2 regions of the Ensifer sp. 1H6 genome follow, and region 2 is predicted to be linked to the other one. Evidence: riboswitches for the same ligand, from Rfam matches in the RefSeq annotation. Region 2 holds a riboswitch; the other holds the start of a gene.
The links. Region 2 has a riboswitch for S-adenosylmethionine ahead of metA (homoserine O-succinyltransferase). Riboswitches for the same ligand answer to the same signal wherever they lie in the genome.
Positions count from the first base shown of each region.

Region 1: linked by a shared signal. The riboswitch ahead of BKP54_RS19980 (O-succinylhomoserine sulfhydrylase) and the one ahead of metA (homoserine O-succinyltransferase) in region 2 are both predicted to bind S-adenosylmethionine.

Region 1 covers NZ_MOAI01000017.1:13,973-21,695, forward strand. The annotation lists gene BKP54_RS19965 (Hsp33 family molecular chaperone) at 1-661, shown strand, start outside; gene apaG (Co2+/Mg2+ efflux protein ApaG) at 668-1,060, opposite strand; partial or broken gene BKP54_RS19975 (CDP-alcohol phosphatidyltransferase family protein) at 1,172-1,785, shown strand; gene BKP54_RS19980 (O-succinylhomoserine sulfhydrylase) at 1,828-3,012, opposite strand; SAM riboswitch at 3,057-3,135, opposite strand; gene BKP54_RS19985 (2'-deoxycytidine 5'-triphosphate deaminase) at 3,210-4,307, shown strand; tRNA gene BKP54_RS19990 (tRNA-Gly) at 4,388-4,462, shown strand; gene BKP54_RS19995 (transporter substrate-binding domain-containing protein) at 4,648-5,481, shown strand; gene BKP54_RS20000 (sterol desaturase family protein) at 5,569-6,381, opposite strand; gene BKP54_RS20005 (tellurite resistance TerB family protein) at 6,480-6,890, opposite strand; gene BKP54_RS20010 (thermonuclease family protein) at 6,984-7,723, opposite strand, start outside.
Region 2 covers NZ_MOAI01000012.1:182,948-190,670, reverse strand. The annotation lists gene BKP54_RS16480 (aldose epimerase family protein) at 1-583, opposite strand, end outside; gene BKP54_RS16475 (VWA domain-containing protein) at 873-2,057, opposite strand; gene metA (homoserine O-succinyltransferase) at 2,072-2,998, opposite strand; SAM riboswitch at 3,062-3,139, opposite strand; gene BKP54_RS16465 (NUDIX domain-containing protein) at 3,196-3,783, opposite strand; gene BKP54_RS16460 (MoxR family ATPase) at 3,780-4,619, opposite strand; gene BKP54_RS16455 (RidA family protein) at 4,741-5,121, opposite strand; gene leuD (3-isopropylmalate dehydratase small subunit) at 5,130-5,735, opposite strand; gene BKP54_RS16445 (glyoxalase/bleomycin resistance/extradiol dioxygenase family protein) at 5,951-6,382, opposite strand; gene BKP54_RS16440 (hypothetical protein) at 6,632-6,877, opposite strand; gene BKP54_RS16435 (CoA ester lyase) at 6,989-7,723, shown strand, end outside.

The DNA of each region.
Region 1 (7,723 bases), on a different contig from region 2:
GCTGGAGGAAGCTCTGAAGGACGGACGCACCCAGTCGCATGAGCTGCTGGGCAAGGGCGTTCTCGCCTTCACCATCGATCAGGGTGCCCATACCCAGCGCTATCAGGGCATCGTTGCGCTCGATGGCGCCACGCTCGAGGAGATTGCCGGCGTCTACTTCCGCCAGTCGGAGCAGATCCCGACCAAGGTGCGCCTCGGCGTTGCCGAACTGCTCGACCGCGACGAGAACGGCAAGCCGCGCCATCGCTGGCGCGCCGGCGGCATGGTCGCGCAGTTCCTGCCGGATGCGCCGGAGCGCATGCGCCAACCGGATCTTTCGGGGGGTGACGGCGACGACAACGAGGATCTCTTCGACGAGGACGATCTCTGGGCGGAAGCCAAGGTCATGGTCGAGACGATCGATGCCGACGAACTGACCGACCCGATGGTCGGCACGGAACGTCTGCTCTATCGGCTGTTCCACGAGCGCGGCGTTCGCGTCTACGAGCCGCAGGCGGTCTATGATCGCTGCAGCTGTTCGCGCGAAAAGATCCGCTCGGTGCTCACCGGACTGCACGCCGACGATATCGAGAGCACCATCGAGGACGGCTTGATCAAGGTGACGTGCGAGTTCTGCTCGACCACCTATCGCTTCGAGGCAAGCGAGGTCCGCCAGCAGTAGGATGCCTCAATTCAGGGTTCGAACGAGCCCTGGTGAATCAAGCGAGAAGGCGGGGATTGCCACGTTGAAGTGTTCTCCGCCTTCCGATTCCATGCTGTAGTGGCCGAACATGACGCCGGACGGCGTATCGAGCGGGCATCCGGAGGAATATTCGTAGGTATCGCCGGGGTTCAGCAACGGTTGCTCTCCGATGACACCGGGCCCGCTGACTTCGTCCACCTGGCCGTTCTCGTCGGTAATATGCCAGTAGCGTGTCATCAGCCGAACCGACTCGGCCGAATGGTTGGCGATGACGATGCGGTAGCCCCAGACATAGCGGCTGTCATCCGGATCAGATTGCTCTTCCAGATAATAAGGCTCCACCGTAACTTCTATGTCGCGAGTGAGCGCGCGATACATGAGCAACACCTTGTTTCAAGTCTTTCAGGGTATTCTACAGCAAGATGGTTTCGTCAAGAATAACGGCAGGATTGCATGCGTCGGCGGCAAGTCTGCGGAAAGGCGAGGCCGATGCTTGATGGCGCGGTGAGAAAACATCTGGATCCGATACTGGATCGGCTCGGTGCAGCACTTGCCCGCGGGGGTGTCGGTGCCAATGCGGTCACGATCACCGGCTCGCGCTCGGCCTCGTTGCCGCTGTCCTCATTGCCGGACAATACTACCTTGCCGCCGCCATTGTTATCGTCGTTAGCCGGCTTTGCGATGGACTTGATGGTGCGGTGGCACGCGCCACGCGCAAAACCGATTTCGGTGGTTTCCTCGACATCGTGCTCGACTTCGCCTTCTACGGTGCCATCCCGCTCGGCTTCATCGGCGCCGATCCGCAGGCCAACGGTCTTGTCGGCGGTCTGCTGCTCTTCTCGTTCTACGTCAACGGATCGAGTTTTCTCGCCTATGCCATTATGGCCGAAAAGCGAGCGATGACGACGGATGTGCGGGGGGTAAAATCGCTCTACTTCACCACCGGGCTTGCCGAGGCGACGGAGACGATCGCCGCCTTCCTGGCCTTCTGCCTGTTCCCGACGTGGTTTCCGCTGCTGGCGGCGCTGTTTGCGGTCGTCTGCCTCTACACCGCGCTATCGCGCATTGTGCTCGCGCGAACGCGTTTTCGCGACGTCGAGTAGCGGCCGCCGCCGATCTCGGGGCGGCCGTCTTGTTCGTGGGTATCAGGCCTTGACGGTCTTCAGCGCGCGGGCGAAGTCCTCGACGATGTCGTCGCTGTCCTCGATACCGGCGGAGAAACGAACGGTGCCGGCGGAAATGCCGAGCTCGTCGCGAGCTTCGTCCGTCAGGTTCTTGTGCGTCGTCGTCGCCGGATGGGTGATCAGGCTTTTGGAATCGCCAAGATTGTTGGAGATGCGGGCGATCTGCAGTGCGTTCTGCAGTGCGAAGGCCGCATCCTTGCCGCCCTTGAGTTCGAAGGCGACAAGGGTCGAACCGCCGGTCATCTGCTTGGCGATGATGTCGGCCTGCGGATGGTCCGCGCGGCCGGGGTAGATCACCTTGGCGATCTGCGGCTGCTCGGCGAGGAAGTCGGCGACGCGACGGGCGTTTTCGGTCTGCTGCTTGACGCGCAGCGGCAGCGTCTCGATGCCCTTCAGCAACGTCCAGGCGTTGAACGGCGACATCGCCGGGCCGGTGTGGCGGAAGTAGTCATGCAGATGCTCGTTGATCCAGTCCTTGTCGGACAGAACCACGCCACCGAGGCACCGGCCCTGGCCGTCGATATGCTTGGTGGCGGAATAGACGACGATATGCGCGCCGAGTTCCAGCGGCTTCTGAAACAGCGGCGTGGCGAAGACGTTGTCGACCACGACCTTGGCGCCGATCTGGTTGGCGAGCCGAGAAACGCCTGAAATGTCGATCACTTCCAGCGTCGGGTTGGTCGGGCTTTCCAGGAAGAAGACCTTGGTGTTCTTCTGGATCGCCTTTTCCCAGTTCGCGAGATCGCGTCCGTCGACCAGCGTGCATTCGATGCCGTATTTCGGGGCCAGCGTCTCGACCACCCAGCGGCAGGAGCCGAAGAGGGCGCGGGCGGCAACGATGTGGTCGCCGGCCTTCAGCTGGCATAAAATGGCGGCAGTGACGGCAGCCATGCCTGATGCCGTGGCGCGCGCGTCTTCGGCGCCTTCCAGCATGCACATGCGCTTTTCAAACATGTCGTTGGTAGGGCTGCCGTAACGGGCATAGATGAAGCCTTCGGTCTCGCCCTTGAAGCGTGCTTCCGCCGCCTCGGATGTCTCGTAGACGAAGCCCTGGGTGAGGAAGATCGCCTCGGACGTCTCGCCGTGCTGGGAGCGGGTCGTTCCGCCGTGGACGAGTTGGGTTGCCGGGCGCCAGTTTTTGCTCATGTGACGATCACCTTCAAAAACAAAAAAACCGGCCGCGTGAAGGGCCGGTTTGAAACCCGGCCTTTTTAGCTACTTGTTTAACGTGGCTGCAAGCCGACCGGCCAAATCACCACGGGATAAAGCTCCAATACTGCTTGGGTGCGCTTGCGTCAATTCCTGGAGTTTGGTTTTGTCTCGCAACTGAAAAGAGGATCGAAATGGGCCGCGAGACTGGGATTTTGGCCGACCGCGCGATCGCCGCGCTGTTTGCGACCGGACGCTTGAAAAGCGAAAAGGCGCTGGATACCGATCAGATCCAGCCGGCAAGCCTCGACCTGCGCCTCGGCGCCAAGGCATTTCGCGTGCGCGCGAGCTTCATGCCGGGGCCGGCGCATCTCGTTGCCGACAAGCTCGACCGGCTGAAACTGCATGTCGTCGATCTCTCCGACGGCGCCGTGCTGGAAACCGGCTGCGTTTATATCGTGCCGCTGATGGAAAGCCTCGATCTGCCGGAGACCATGTCGGCTTCGGCAAATCCGAAGAGCTCGACCGGTCGCCTCGACATCTTCACCCGCGTCATCACCGATCGCGCCCAGGAGTTCGACAAGATCCCGGCTGGATATCGCGGACCGCTTTACCTCGAAATCAGCCCGCGCACCTTCCCGATCGTCGTGCGGCGCGGTTCGCGCCTGTCGCAGATCCGCTTCCGCACCGGCCAGTCGCTGCTCTCCGAGCAGGAACTGCTGGCGCTGCATGAAAGCGATATGCTGGTTGCGAGCGACAAGCCCAATGTCAGCGGCGGCGGGATCGCGCTCTCGATCGATCTCAAGGGTACGGGCCCGGACGGACTGATCGGCTACCGCGGCAAGCATCACACCGCGGTCGTCGATGTCGACAAGAAGGCGCAGCATGCCGTGTTCGACTTCTGGGAGCCGCTCTATAGCCGTGGCCGCGACGAGCTGATCCTCGATCCCGACGAATTCTACATCCTCGTTTCGCGCGAAGCTGTGCATGTTCCGCCGCTCTACGCTGCCGAGATGACGCCGTTCGATCCATTGGTCGGTGAATTCCGCGTGCATTATGCCGGCTTCTTCGATCCGGGCTTCGGCCATGCCTCTGCCGGCGGCAGCGGCAGCCGAGCGGTGCTCGAAGTCCGCAGCCACGAGGTTCCCTTCATCCTCGAGCATGGCCAGATCGTCGGCCGGCTGGTCTATGAACATATGCTGGAACGCCCGGAGGGACTTTACGGCCTCGGTCTTGGCTCCAACTATCAGGCTCAGGGTCTCAAGCTCTCCAAGCATTTCCACGCGGAGTAACAGAAAAAGTGCCGTTGCGCGGCAACGCGGCGCAACGGTCCTTGACAGATGCATGCGGTTGAGGAAGTTTCCGAAGCGCTGCGGGTGTAGTTCAGTGGTAGAACGCCAGCTTCCCAAGCTTGATGTCGTCGGTTCGATCCCGATCACCCGCTCCACTTTTTTCTTCAATGTCAGCCCATCGCGCTTTGAGCCGGCACTCCTGCGTGCGACGGCCCGAACCGTCGGACGCCGAAGCCAGTAGCCAGCCCGGTTCCATCCGGCTAATCTTGTCATCACCCATGAATCATCTGCGGCCGCGCTGGCCGTGCGGTACCACCAAGAGACGCGCTGGCCATTGCCCATGAAAATCCACCGACTGCTGGCTCTGTGCGTGTATCTGATGGCCGGTTCGCTTGCCGCCCAGCCCAGGGATCTGCCCAATCTGTTCGATGCGCGCGAGCGCATTGCCAAGCCGGATCTGACCGGCCTTGCGCGCCTACGGTTCCTGACCACGGTGGATTTCCCGCCGTTCAACTTCATCGACCAATCGGGCAAGCTTTCGGGCTTCCATGTCGACCTGGTGCGCGAGATCTGCCGCGAACTCGATATCGAAGCCAAATGCCAGATCCAGGCGGTCACCTATGCCGAGCTGCTCCCGGCGCTGGAAGAGGGACAGGGCGAGGCGGTCGCCGCCGGCATCTCCGTCAGTCCGGAACTGCGTCAGCGCTTCGGCTTCTCCAGGCCGTTCATACGGCTTCCTGCGCGCTTCGCCGTCAACACCAAGGCAGCCGGCGCCGTCTCCGATCCGTCGGGCCTGAAGGGCAAGGCGGTGGGCGTCGTTTCCGGCACCACGCATGAGGTGATGTTCAGGGCCTTTTTCCCCAAGCTTGAAGCCAGGATCTTTCCCGATCGCGATGCCATGCTCGCCGCTCTGCAGAAGGGCGAGGTCGCAGCCGTCTTTTCCGACGGCATGCAGCTTTCCTTCTGGGTGTCCGGCAGCGCTGCCGCCGGATGCTGCGCGCTTGTCGACGGCGCCTATTTCTCGCAACGCTTTCTTGGCGAGGGCCTGACGATCATGAACCGCAAGGCCGAGCCGGCGCTGACGCAGGCGATCGATCACGCCTTGCTGGCGCTTTCGCGCAGTGGGCGGCTCGACGAGATCTACCTGCGCTATTTCCCGAACGGAATTTACTAGGAGCGTTTCAGCGGCTCCTCTGAGACAGAAACGCTCTGCAGTTTATGTCGCCAAACCGCCGCACACTTTGCGCGGACATGCTCCAAATCAACTGCGACGGAAGGGCAGGAGTAACGACCACAAAAGCTTGGTCGGCTCGCTGCGGCCATAGGCGGTCAACCCCGTTTCGATCGCATCGTCGCCCCGTCGCGGCCGATCCGTATAGGTCGAGAACAGCCGGTCCCAGATCGCCAGGTTGAAGCCGTAGTTCGAATCCGTTTCCGAGCGCTCGGTCGAGTGGTGGATGCGGTGCATGTCGGGCGTGACGATCAGCAGCCGCAGCGCCCGGTCGAGGCGGGGTGGCAGCCGCAGATTGGCATGGTTGAACATGGCAGCGGCATTCAGCACGATCTCGAACATCAGCACGGCGACGGCAGGTGCGCCGAGCGCGACGACGACGGCAATCTTCCAGATCATCGAGACGACGATCTCCAGCGGATGAAAGCGCAGCGCCGTGGTCAGGTCGACGCCCGGGTCGGCGTGATGAACCCGGTGCATTCGCCATAGGGCGGGGACCTTGTGAAAGGCGACATGTTCCAGCCAGACGGCGAAGTCGAGCAAGACGAAGGCGATTGCGCCGGCCACGAGCGGAGGAACGCCCAATGCCGGCAGCAGGCCGTATCCCCGCGCTTCAGCCCAGAGTGCCGCGCCCGTGGCAGCGGCCGGGAAGATCAGCCGCAGCGAAAGCGAGGACAGAACCAGGATAGAGAGGTTGGTAAACCAGCGGCGCGCCTTCAGCGCCTTTTGCAGTTCCGGCCGCTCCAGCCTCGGGTGCAGAAGCTCGAGCGCCGCCATGGCGGCAAAGACCGAGAGAAAGGCCAAAAGGCGCCACATGGGTTCGGTCACGCCGAAAAGCTGCATCCCTCAGGCCTCGCTGCCGTTTTTCGGTGAAGCGATATCACGCTTCGGCAGGAGAGCGCCAAGACACGTTGACGTGAACCGGCCGGATCGGCCCGCCGTTACCTGCGGAAGCGGGCGAGCGCGCCGCGTTCGATTGCAGCGCAGGTAAGCTTGTCGAGGCCGAGGCGATCACGCAGCAACTGCAAAAGGCGGATCTCCTCGTTGCGGATGCGCTGGTCGGCGGCCGCAATCTCGACGGCGAGCGCATAAGCCGTCTCGTAAAGCCTCTCCGGCAGCGCCTCGCGAACGATCTCAAGCACGATGTCGAGGCCTTCAGGGGCGGCAAGCTGGGCTGAGCATTCGTGGCCGACGAGCACAAGCTGGTCCTCGTCGAAGCCTTCGAAGGCGGGAAGAAACTGCACGAGCCTGCCGATGCGCGCGAACTCGTCGTCGCTCATCTCCCGGTCGACCGCCGACATCATCACCATGACATAGACAAGGGCTTCGTGCTGGCTGAGGTTGGGTGGCATGGAGGCTTTCCGCAAAGTGTCTGCTGCAGCGACGTCTGCGCGTCTAATAAGACGCGCGGCGCTGTAGGAAGAACTGGTGTGTTCCGCCGTTCCTTACAAGTCCGGTGCCGCTTCGTCCATCGTTGCAGCGGCGCTCGGATCGTCGAACGGCATCGGCGTTTGGCGAAAATCGCGCGGGTCATCGCCGTAGAAGCCAAGCCTTGACTTGCGTGCCGCTTCGGCCTGCTCTTCAAGCACCGAGCCCGGCAACGGTGTCGCCCAGCCATTGGCAACCAGCCAGGCGGCAGGATCCTGGCCGCCGACGGTGCACCGGGCGGTGACGGTCTCGCCCGTTCCGTCTCCGGGGATGTCGCAGTTGACCGCACGGGCACGCAGGAAGTTGCGGAAGGCGGTCCGGGCGACCATGCCGCAGGGCCAGCTTTTGCCGGCGCTTTCGCAGGTCCGTTCCGCCGCTTCCGGCTCGATGCCGTCGAGTTGCAGTGTTATCTTGCCGAAGCGGATGAGCCCGGCGGCGAGCGCCATCGGCTGTTGGAGGACCGTCGGCGCCTTCGGCTTGTCCCTGTCGGTATCCGACAGCGGCGTTCGCGGTTCTATGCGTTCGAGTGGCTTCGTCGTGACTTCGTCGGGCAGACCAAACTGTTGCGGTTCGATGGCGCGGGCAGTGGTCTCGGTCGAGTGGGAGCTGCTTTCGCTCTGGCCACCATCAGGCACCGTGTCGTTCTGTTCAGGGGCCGTCATGTCGAACGGCACGTCTTCGGCGCCGACCTCAGGCTGCGTTTCCCCCATGTCGGGCGTTTCGAGCACGAAGTCCGGCGTGGCGCCACTTTCCCGGT
Region 2 (7,723 bases):
CGATCATGATGTCGTGGCCAAGCGCGTCCGTGCCGCCATCGAGATTGAAATAGCTGTGCTGGCAGACATTGGCGAGTGTCGGCCGATCGGTCTCCGTCTCGTAGACGACACTGAGCACGCCGCCGGCTTTGAGCTGGTAGGTGCAGCGGATCTGGCAGCTGCCGGGATAGCCGGCGCGGCCGTCCGGGTCGGTGATCGCCAACGTGACGCTGTCCGGTGTGTGGCTGACGATCGTCCAGTTGCGCTTGCCGATGTTGTCGCTGCCGCCATGCAGGTGGGTCACACCTTTTTCATTGCATTCGAGCTGGTAGGTTTTGCCGTCGAGCGTGAAGCGACCGTCGCCAATACGGTTGGCGCAGCGGCCGGGCGTCGCGCCAAAATAGGGGGAATGGTCGAGATAGCTTTCGAGATCGGTGAACCCGAGCACCAGCGGCGGCTCATGGCCATCCAGCCGCAGATCCTGGATCACGCTGCCCCAGGTGAGGATATAGGCAGTAAGGCCACCACCGGAGAGCACGACACGATGAACCGGCTCACCCGATGGCAGGTGTCCGAAGATTTCCGTATCCGCATGCTTGTCCATCGCCTGGCTCCCCCACAGCGCCGCGCGTCTTAGCAGACGCGCAAAGGTCGCTGTACACTCTAGAACTGCTGCATGTTGTATCCTTAAATCGGCTAGAGCGCCGTGCGTTCAGATGAACACACAAAGGACGCTCTAGCACTTTGATTCTAGAGCATCTTATCCGCTTTCAGTGATTCCACTTGAAAGCGGGATGCTCTACGATTTACGGAAACATGCAGTCCTCACGACAAGCAACCTGCGTCATTTCAGGTGGATCGGCAACCGGAAATCGAGATTTTCTGCGGTAGATTCAGCGTGATAGTTGTTTCGTCGCGTCCTGCAGTCCGGCAAGCGTCAAGGGAAACATCCGTCCGCCTACGAGGCTCCTGATCATGCCGATCGACTGAGTGTAGCCCCAATGCTGCTCGGCAACCGGATTGAGCCAGATAGACCGGGGAAAATGGGCGGCGATACGCGAGAGCCAGAGCCCGCCGGCCTCGTCGTTCCAATGCTCGACCGAACCGCCGGGGTGGCTGATCTCATAGGGGCTCATCGATGCGTCGCCGACGAAGATCGCGCGGTAGTCGCTGCCGAAGGTGCGCAGCAGCTCCGCCGTGCGGGTGATGTCGGCGCGCCGGCGGCGATTGTCCTTCCACAGGCCTTCGTAGACGCAATTGTGGAAGTAGAAGTGCTCCATGTGGCGGAATTCGCCGCGTGCCGCCGAAAACAGCTCCTCAACGATGCGGATATGGTCGTCCATCGAACCGCCGACGTCGAAGAACATCAAGAGCTTGATAGCATTGCGCCGTTCCGGCCGGGTGACGACATCGAGATAGCCGTGCTCGGCGGTGGCGCGGATCGTGCCGGAGAGGTCGAGTTCGTCGGCAGCACCCTGGCGCACCCAGCGCCTGAGCCGTTTGAGCGCCACCTTGATGTTGCGCGTGCCGAGTTCGACCGTGTCGTCGTAATCCCTGAATTCGCGCCGGTCCCACACCTTGACCGCGCGCCGGTGCCGCGAGCCGTCCTGGCCGATGCGCACACCTTCGGGATTGTAGCCATAGGCGCCGAAGGGTGAGGTGCCGGCGGTGCCGATCCATTTGGCGCCGCCCTGGTGGCGCCCTTCCTGTTCGCTGAGCCGCTGGCGCAAGGTCTCCATCAGGGTCTCGAAGCCGCCAAGGCTTTCGACCAGGCGCTTCTCTTCCTCGGTCAGATATTTTTCGGCAAGCTTGCGCAACCACTCTTCGGGGATTTCACCCTGCGCGAACTCGTCTGGCGGATTGATGGCCTCAAGGCCGGAAAAACAATGCCGGAATACGCCGTCGAAGCGGTCGATATGGCGCTCATCCTTCACCAATGCCGTGCGTGCGAGAAAATAGAACGCCTCGATATCGAAGGTGGCAATGCCCGCCTCCATGCCCTCGATCAAGGACAGGAATTCCCGGAGCGTCACCGGGATCTTCGCGGCCTTCAATTCGAGGAAGAAGGGGATGAACATCCGCGGCTCCGGCCCTAGCTTTCGTTCCTGCCGATCAGGTCCATTTCGTAGGGCGTCGTCTGGTACATCTCGTTGATCCAGTTGCCGAAGAAAAGATGCGCATGGCTGCGCCAGCGGTTCTGCGGCGGCAGGGTTGAATCATTGTGCGGGAAGTAGTCATGCGGCATCTTGATCGGTACGCCCGCATCCACATCCCGGAAATATTCGTCCGATAGCGAAGTGGAATCATACTCTACGTGATTGAACATGTAGAGGCGCTTGCCCTTCTTCTCGTGCACGAGGCACACACCCATCTCCTTCGATTCCATCAGGATCTCAAGGTCGGGCACCGCATCGATGTCGGCGCGGCGCACTTCGGTCCAGCGCGACACCGGCACGGCGAAATCGTCGGAAAAGCCGTTGAGATAGACGGAGGAGGGCTGCAGGTTCTGGTGGCGGTAGACGCCGAAAGCCTTCTCCTTCAGCGGATATTTCGGCACGCCATGGAAATGATAGATCGCCGCCATCGCGCCCCAGCAGACGTTCAGCGTCGAATGCACGTTGGTCGTCGTCCAGTCGAGGATGCGCTTGAGTTCGTCCCAATAGGTGACGTCCTCGTATTCCAGCGTTTCGACCGGGGCGCCGGTGATGATGAAGCCGTCGAACTTGCGGGCCTTCACCTCCTCCCAGGTCTCGTAGAAGGCAAGCAGGTGTTCCTCGGAGGTGTTCTTCGCGCGGTGCGCGCCGATGCGGATCAGCGACAGCTCGACCTGCAGCGGCGAGGCGCCGATGAGGCGCGCCATCTGGATCTCGGTCTTGACCTTGTTCGGCATGAGGTTCAGCAGCCCGATCTGGAGCGGGCGGATATCCTGACGGATCGCCACGGTCTCGGTCATCACCCGCACGCCCTCGGTCGCGAGGGTCTCGAATGCGGGCAGCGTATCGGGTATCTTGATGGGCATGGGGCTTCCACTCGATCAATACAAAAAAACCGGCGGCGATTGATCGCGACCGGTCCTCGGAAAATCCACGTTTCCTCGGCCCTTTAGCGATTTGTTTAACGTGGCTGCAAGCCGGCCGGCCAAATCACCACGGATTGTTTGATAGCGCGGCAAGGCCGCGGGGGTCAATGAAAAACGATTCGTGTGGGTTGGCCCCTCTACCGGCTGCCGCCACCTTCTCCCCGCAGGCGGGGAGAAGGGACATTGCCGCGGCCGTTCGGCTCCCTTTCAGGCTTACAGCAGGTGATGAGGTTGCGGTCGCCGCGTTCCCCCGCCCCGCTTGCGGGGAGAGGGTTAGGGTGAGGGGCATCTGTTGCTAGGTGCAGCAAGTCCAGACCGTTCTGCATGCCATATCCCAGCCGCTTGCCGGCCTCGCTCTGACTGAGCCAGAAGAAGCGAAAGCGGATCGGCGGGCCACCGCTCTCCGGCGTCATTTCGCGGTGCAGCCAGGGTTCCTTTTGTTCGCCGGCTAACGGCCCATGGAAATAGTGCCGGCGATGGCAGATTTTCCGGCCGTTCTGCGTGAAGTGATAGTCCTGCGTTTTAAATGGCAATAATGCCGGCGGCGGCGTCAGCCCGGTCTCCTCGACAAATTCGCGGAAGGCCGCCGCTTCAGGGCTTTCTCCCGGTTCTATCGTGCCGCCCGGGACCTGCAGATCTACATCGGGAAAGTCCGGCTCGTCGAAGACGAGCAGATGCCCTCGCCAGGTGGCGTAGATCAGGACCTTGTTGGCGTCCGGTCTCATCCGTCGCGGCGTGCCATGAAGGCCAGGCGCTCGAAAAGGTGGACGTCCTGCTCATTCTTGAGAAGCGCGCCGTGCAGCTTCGGCAGCATGGTCTTTGGATCGGCGCGCAGGTCGGCCGGGTCGATCTCGTCGGCGACGAGCAGGCGGATCCAGTCGAGCGCTTCGGAGGTCGAGGGCTTCTTCTTCAGCCCCGGCACCTGGCGGATATCGTAGAAGGCGGCAAGGGCTGCCGAAAGCAGCGTCTTGCGGATGCCGGGATAGTGCACCTCGACGATGCGGGCGAGCGTGTCTGCGTCGGGAAAGCGGATATAGTGGAAGAAGCAGCGGCGCAGAAAAGCGTCCGGCAGTTCCTTCTCGTTGTTGGAGGTGATGACGACGATCGGCCGCTGGCGGGCGTGGATCGTCTCGTTGGTCTCGTAGACGTGGAACTCCATCCGGTCGAGTTCCTGCAGCAGGTCGTTCGGAAACTCGATGTCGGCCTTGTCGATTTCGTCGATCAAGAGCACCACACGCTTCCCGGCCTCGAAGGCCTGCCAAAGCTTGCCCTTGCGGATGTAGTTCTTGACGTCGTTGACGCGCTCGTCGCCGAGCTGGCTGTCGCGCAGGCGCGAGACGGCGTCATATTCGTAAAGTCCCTGCTGCGCCTTGGTCGTCGACTTGACGTTCCATTCGATCAGGTCGAGTCCCAGAGCAGCTGCAACCTGCCGCGCAAGCTCGGTCTTGCCGGTGCCGGGCTCGCCCTTGACGAGCAGTGGCCGTTCCAGCCGGATCGCGGCGTTGACGGCGATCATCAGGTCCTTGTCGGCGATATAGTCGGCGGTGCCTTCGAATTGCATGGGCTTCTTCCGGTCATAGTGATGCGGAAAACGGTCCTGCGGGCGAGGGCCGTCGTCATGCTTCTGCAGTAGCGCATAAGCGGTGCAGGTGTCACTGCCGCTGGCTGCGACCCGTCAGACGTCAGCCGCGGAAGGCGGTAACCTCGATCTCGATCAGCATTTCCGGGCGGATGAGATCGCAGACGATCATGGTGGCGGCAGGGCGGATTTCGCCGAACATCTCGCCGAAGATCGGAAAAACCCGGTCGGCGAAACTGGCATCGGTGACGTAGTAGTGATTGCGCACCACGTCTAAGAGCGAGAAGCCCGCCTCTTTCAGCGCGCCCTCGATCGTCTTCAGGCAATTGTGCGCCTGCTCTTCCACCGTTTCCGGCATGGTCATGGTGGCGTAGTCGTAGCCGGTGGTGCCGGAGACGAAACACCAGTCGCCCTTGGCGACGGCACGCGAATAGCCTGCCGTCTTCTCGAAGGGCGAACCGGAAGAGATGAGCTTGCGCGTCATCCCGTCGCTCACGCCCAGGGGCGCGAGGCGGTGGTCGACTTTTCGAAGCTGTCGATGGCCGTTGCCTTCTCCAGCGTCAGGCCGATGTCGTCGAGGCCGTTCAGCAGGCAGTGGCGCTTGAAGGCATCGACCTCGAACTTGACCGTGCCGCCGTCCGGACCAGTAATTTCCTGGGATTCCAGGTCGACCGAGAGGATGGCGTTGGAGCCGCGCGAGGCGTCGTCCATCAGCTTGTCCAGGTTCTCCGGGCTGACGACGATCGGCAGGATGCCGTTCTTGAAACAGTTGTTGTAGAAGATGTCGGCGAACGAGGTCGAGATCACGCAGCGGATGCCGAAGTCGAGAAGCGCCCACGGTGCGTGCTCGCGCGAGGAGCCGCAGCCGAAGTTGTCGCCGGCGACCAGGATCTTGGCGTTCTGGTAGGCGGGCTTGTTGAGCACGAAATCCGGGTTGACCGAGCCGTCCTCGTTGTAGCGCGCTTCGGCGAAAAGTCCGGTGCCGAGGCCGGTGCGCTTGATCGTCTTCAGGTAATCCTTCGGAATGATCATGTCCGTGTCGACGTTGACGACGGGGAGGGGAGCGGCGACGCCGGTGAGCTTGACGAACTTTTCCATAACTTCAGGCCTTCGATTTCAGCGAAATGTTGCGTAAGCGTTTAGATCAGTTTTGCGCCGAAATGAAGGAAAATCTATCCCGAAGATGCTTGCCGGGCGGGTGAAATCGCCTGCCCGGCAAGTGTTGTCGCGGTTGTTTTATCCGTTGGGCGCCTTGCCCGAGGGTTTTGCCGAAATCGGCCGGTGTCTGGCTTCGGTCTCAGCCTGTCTTGACTCTAGCCTGCTTTTACTGGGGCGTTCAGCGCCCAGAGCACGCCGAAGGGGTCGCGCAGCTGCCCGTAGCGATCGCCCCAGAACATCAATTCGATCGGCATCACGACTTCGGCGCCGGCGGCGACCGCCTGGCTCCACCACGCGTCGATGTCGTCGACCGGCAGCATCAGGCTGAAGGCCTGCGGCTTTTCCAGGGCATGGCCGTATTCCGGATAGGCGTCACTGAGCATCAGCGAGCTGCCGTTGATGTGGAGATGGATATGCATCGTCCGGCCCTGGTCGTCGACCGGTTGCCGATAGGCTTCCTTTGCGCCGAAGGCGTGCTTGTAGAATTCCGCCGCCTTGGCCGCGCCGTCGACCTGGAGATAAGGCACCAGGCCGTTGAGGGCCTTCGGCAGCTGGTTTGCGTCTGTTTTCTGCGTCGTGCTGTCCATGTCATGCTCCTGTTGAGGGAATGATGCAGTGGCCATGACCTTTGCTGGCCTGACCCAAGGACGAACGCAAGCGGGTCTTGCCGACACGGGTGTCGCAAAAAAATCGAGCGAGATTGGGCTGCCGCGTCGGGCAGACTCAAGCATTTCGGGAAAAATGCGAAGCGGTTCCCGTCAGGAAGTGCGTAGAAACAAGGAGATAGAGCGCTTCCGCGACGTCGTCTAAACCGGAAACGCTCTGGAGATCGATGCCTAGAGATCGATGATCGTGCCGCGACCGTCGTTCCAGATGCGCATTTCGCGCGGGGCGGCGCCGGAGGTCGGGCGGGCCGTTGCTCGAGCCTGCTTCAGGTTCAGCCGGGCGGCAATGGCGCTGCCGATCGCGACAACGGCGGCGATGCCGGCGAGCGCAAGCGCAAGCGATGCGGTGAAGACGAAGGCTGCCAGCGTAATGGTGATGGCGAGAGCCGTAAAAAGAACAGAACGTATGCTTTGCATGATCGTCACCTTTCTGCTCGGGATGTGGGTGTTGCCGCCGCCGCTTGCAAGAGGGGTGCGGCCGTTCGCCTCGTCTTGCGGAAAAAAGGAAAGGCGGGCACAACTGGCCGCATGACAAAATCGATCGAACATCACCCCGTTCGCCTGCGCCGTTCGGTGCTTTCAGTGCCGGCCGACAATGCCCGCGCACTGGCCAAGGTTGCGGAACTTGCGGCCGATGCCGCGATCTTCGACCTTGAGGATGCGGTGGCGCCGGAGCGCAAGGCCGAGGCGCGGGACGGCCTCGTTCGCCACCTCGTCGAAAACAGGCCGGATTGTGAGGTCATCATCCGCATCAATGCGCTCGGATCGGGCTTCGGCCAGCAGGATCTGGCGGCGGCCGTTTCGGCAAAGCCTGACGCAATCCTGCTGCCCAAGGTCGAAAGTCCGGCCGATATCCAGATCGTCGCCGACTGGCTGGCCGATAACGATGCGCCGGAGGCGTTGCGTCTCTGGGCGATGATCGAAACGCCGCGCGGTGTCGTCAATGCGCCTGTTATCGCCGAGACCGGCCGCACCTTCGGCGGCAGGCTCGATTGTTTCGTCGTCGGCCTCAACGACCTGCGCAAGGAAACCGGTGTTCCCGACCGGCCCGGCCGTCCGTACCTCATCCCCTGGCTGATGCAGATCCTTTTGGCCGCACGCGGGAGCGGTCTCGACGTCATCGATGCGGTGTTCAACGATTTCCGTGACGCCGACGGTTTCGACGAGGAGTGCCGGCAGGGGCGCGACATGGGCTATGACGGCAAGATGCTGATCCACCCGCTGCAGATCGGCCCGGCCAACGAACGCTTCGGCGTCGAGCAG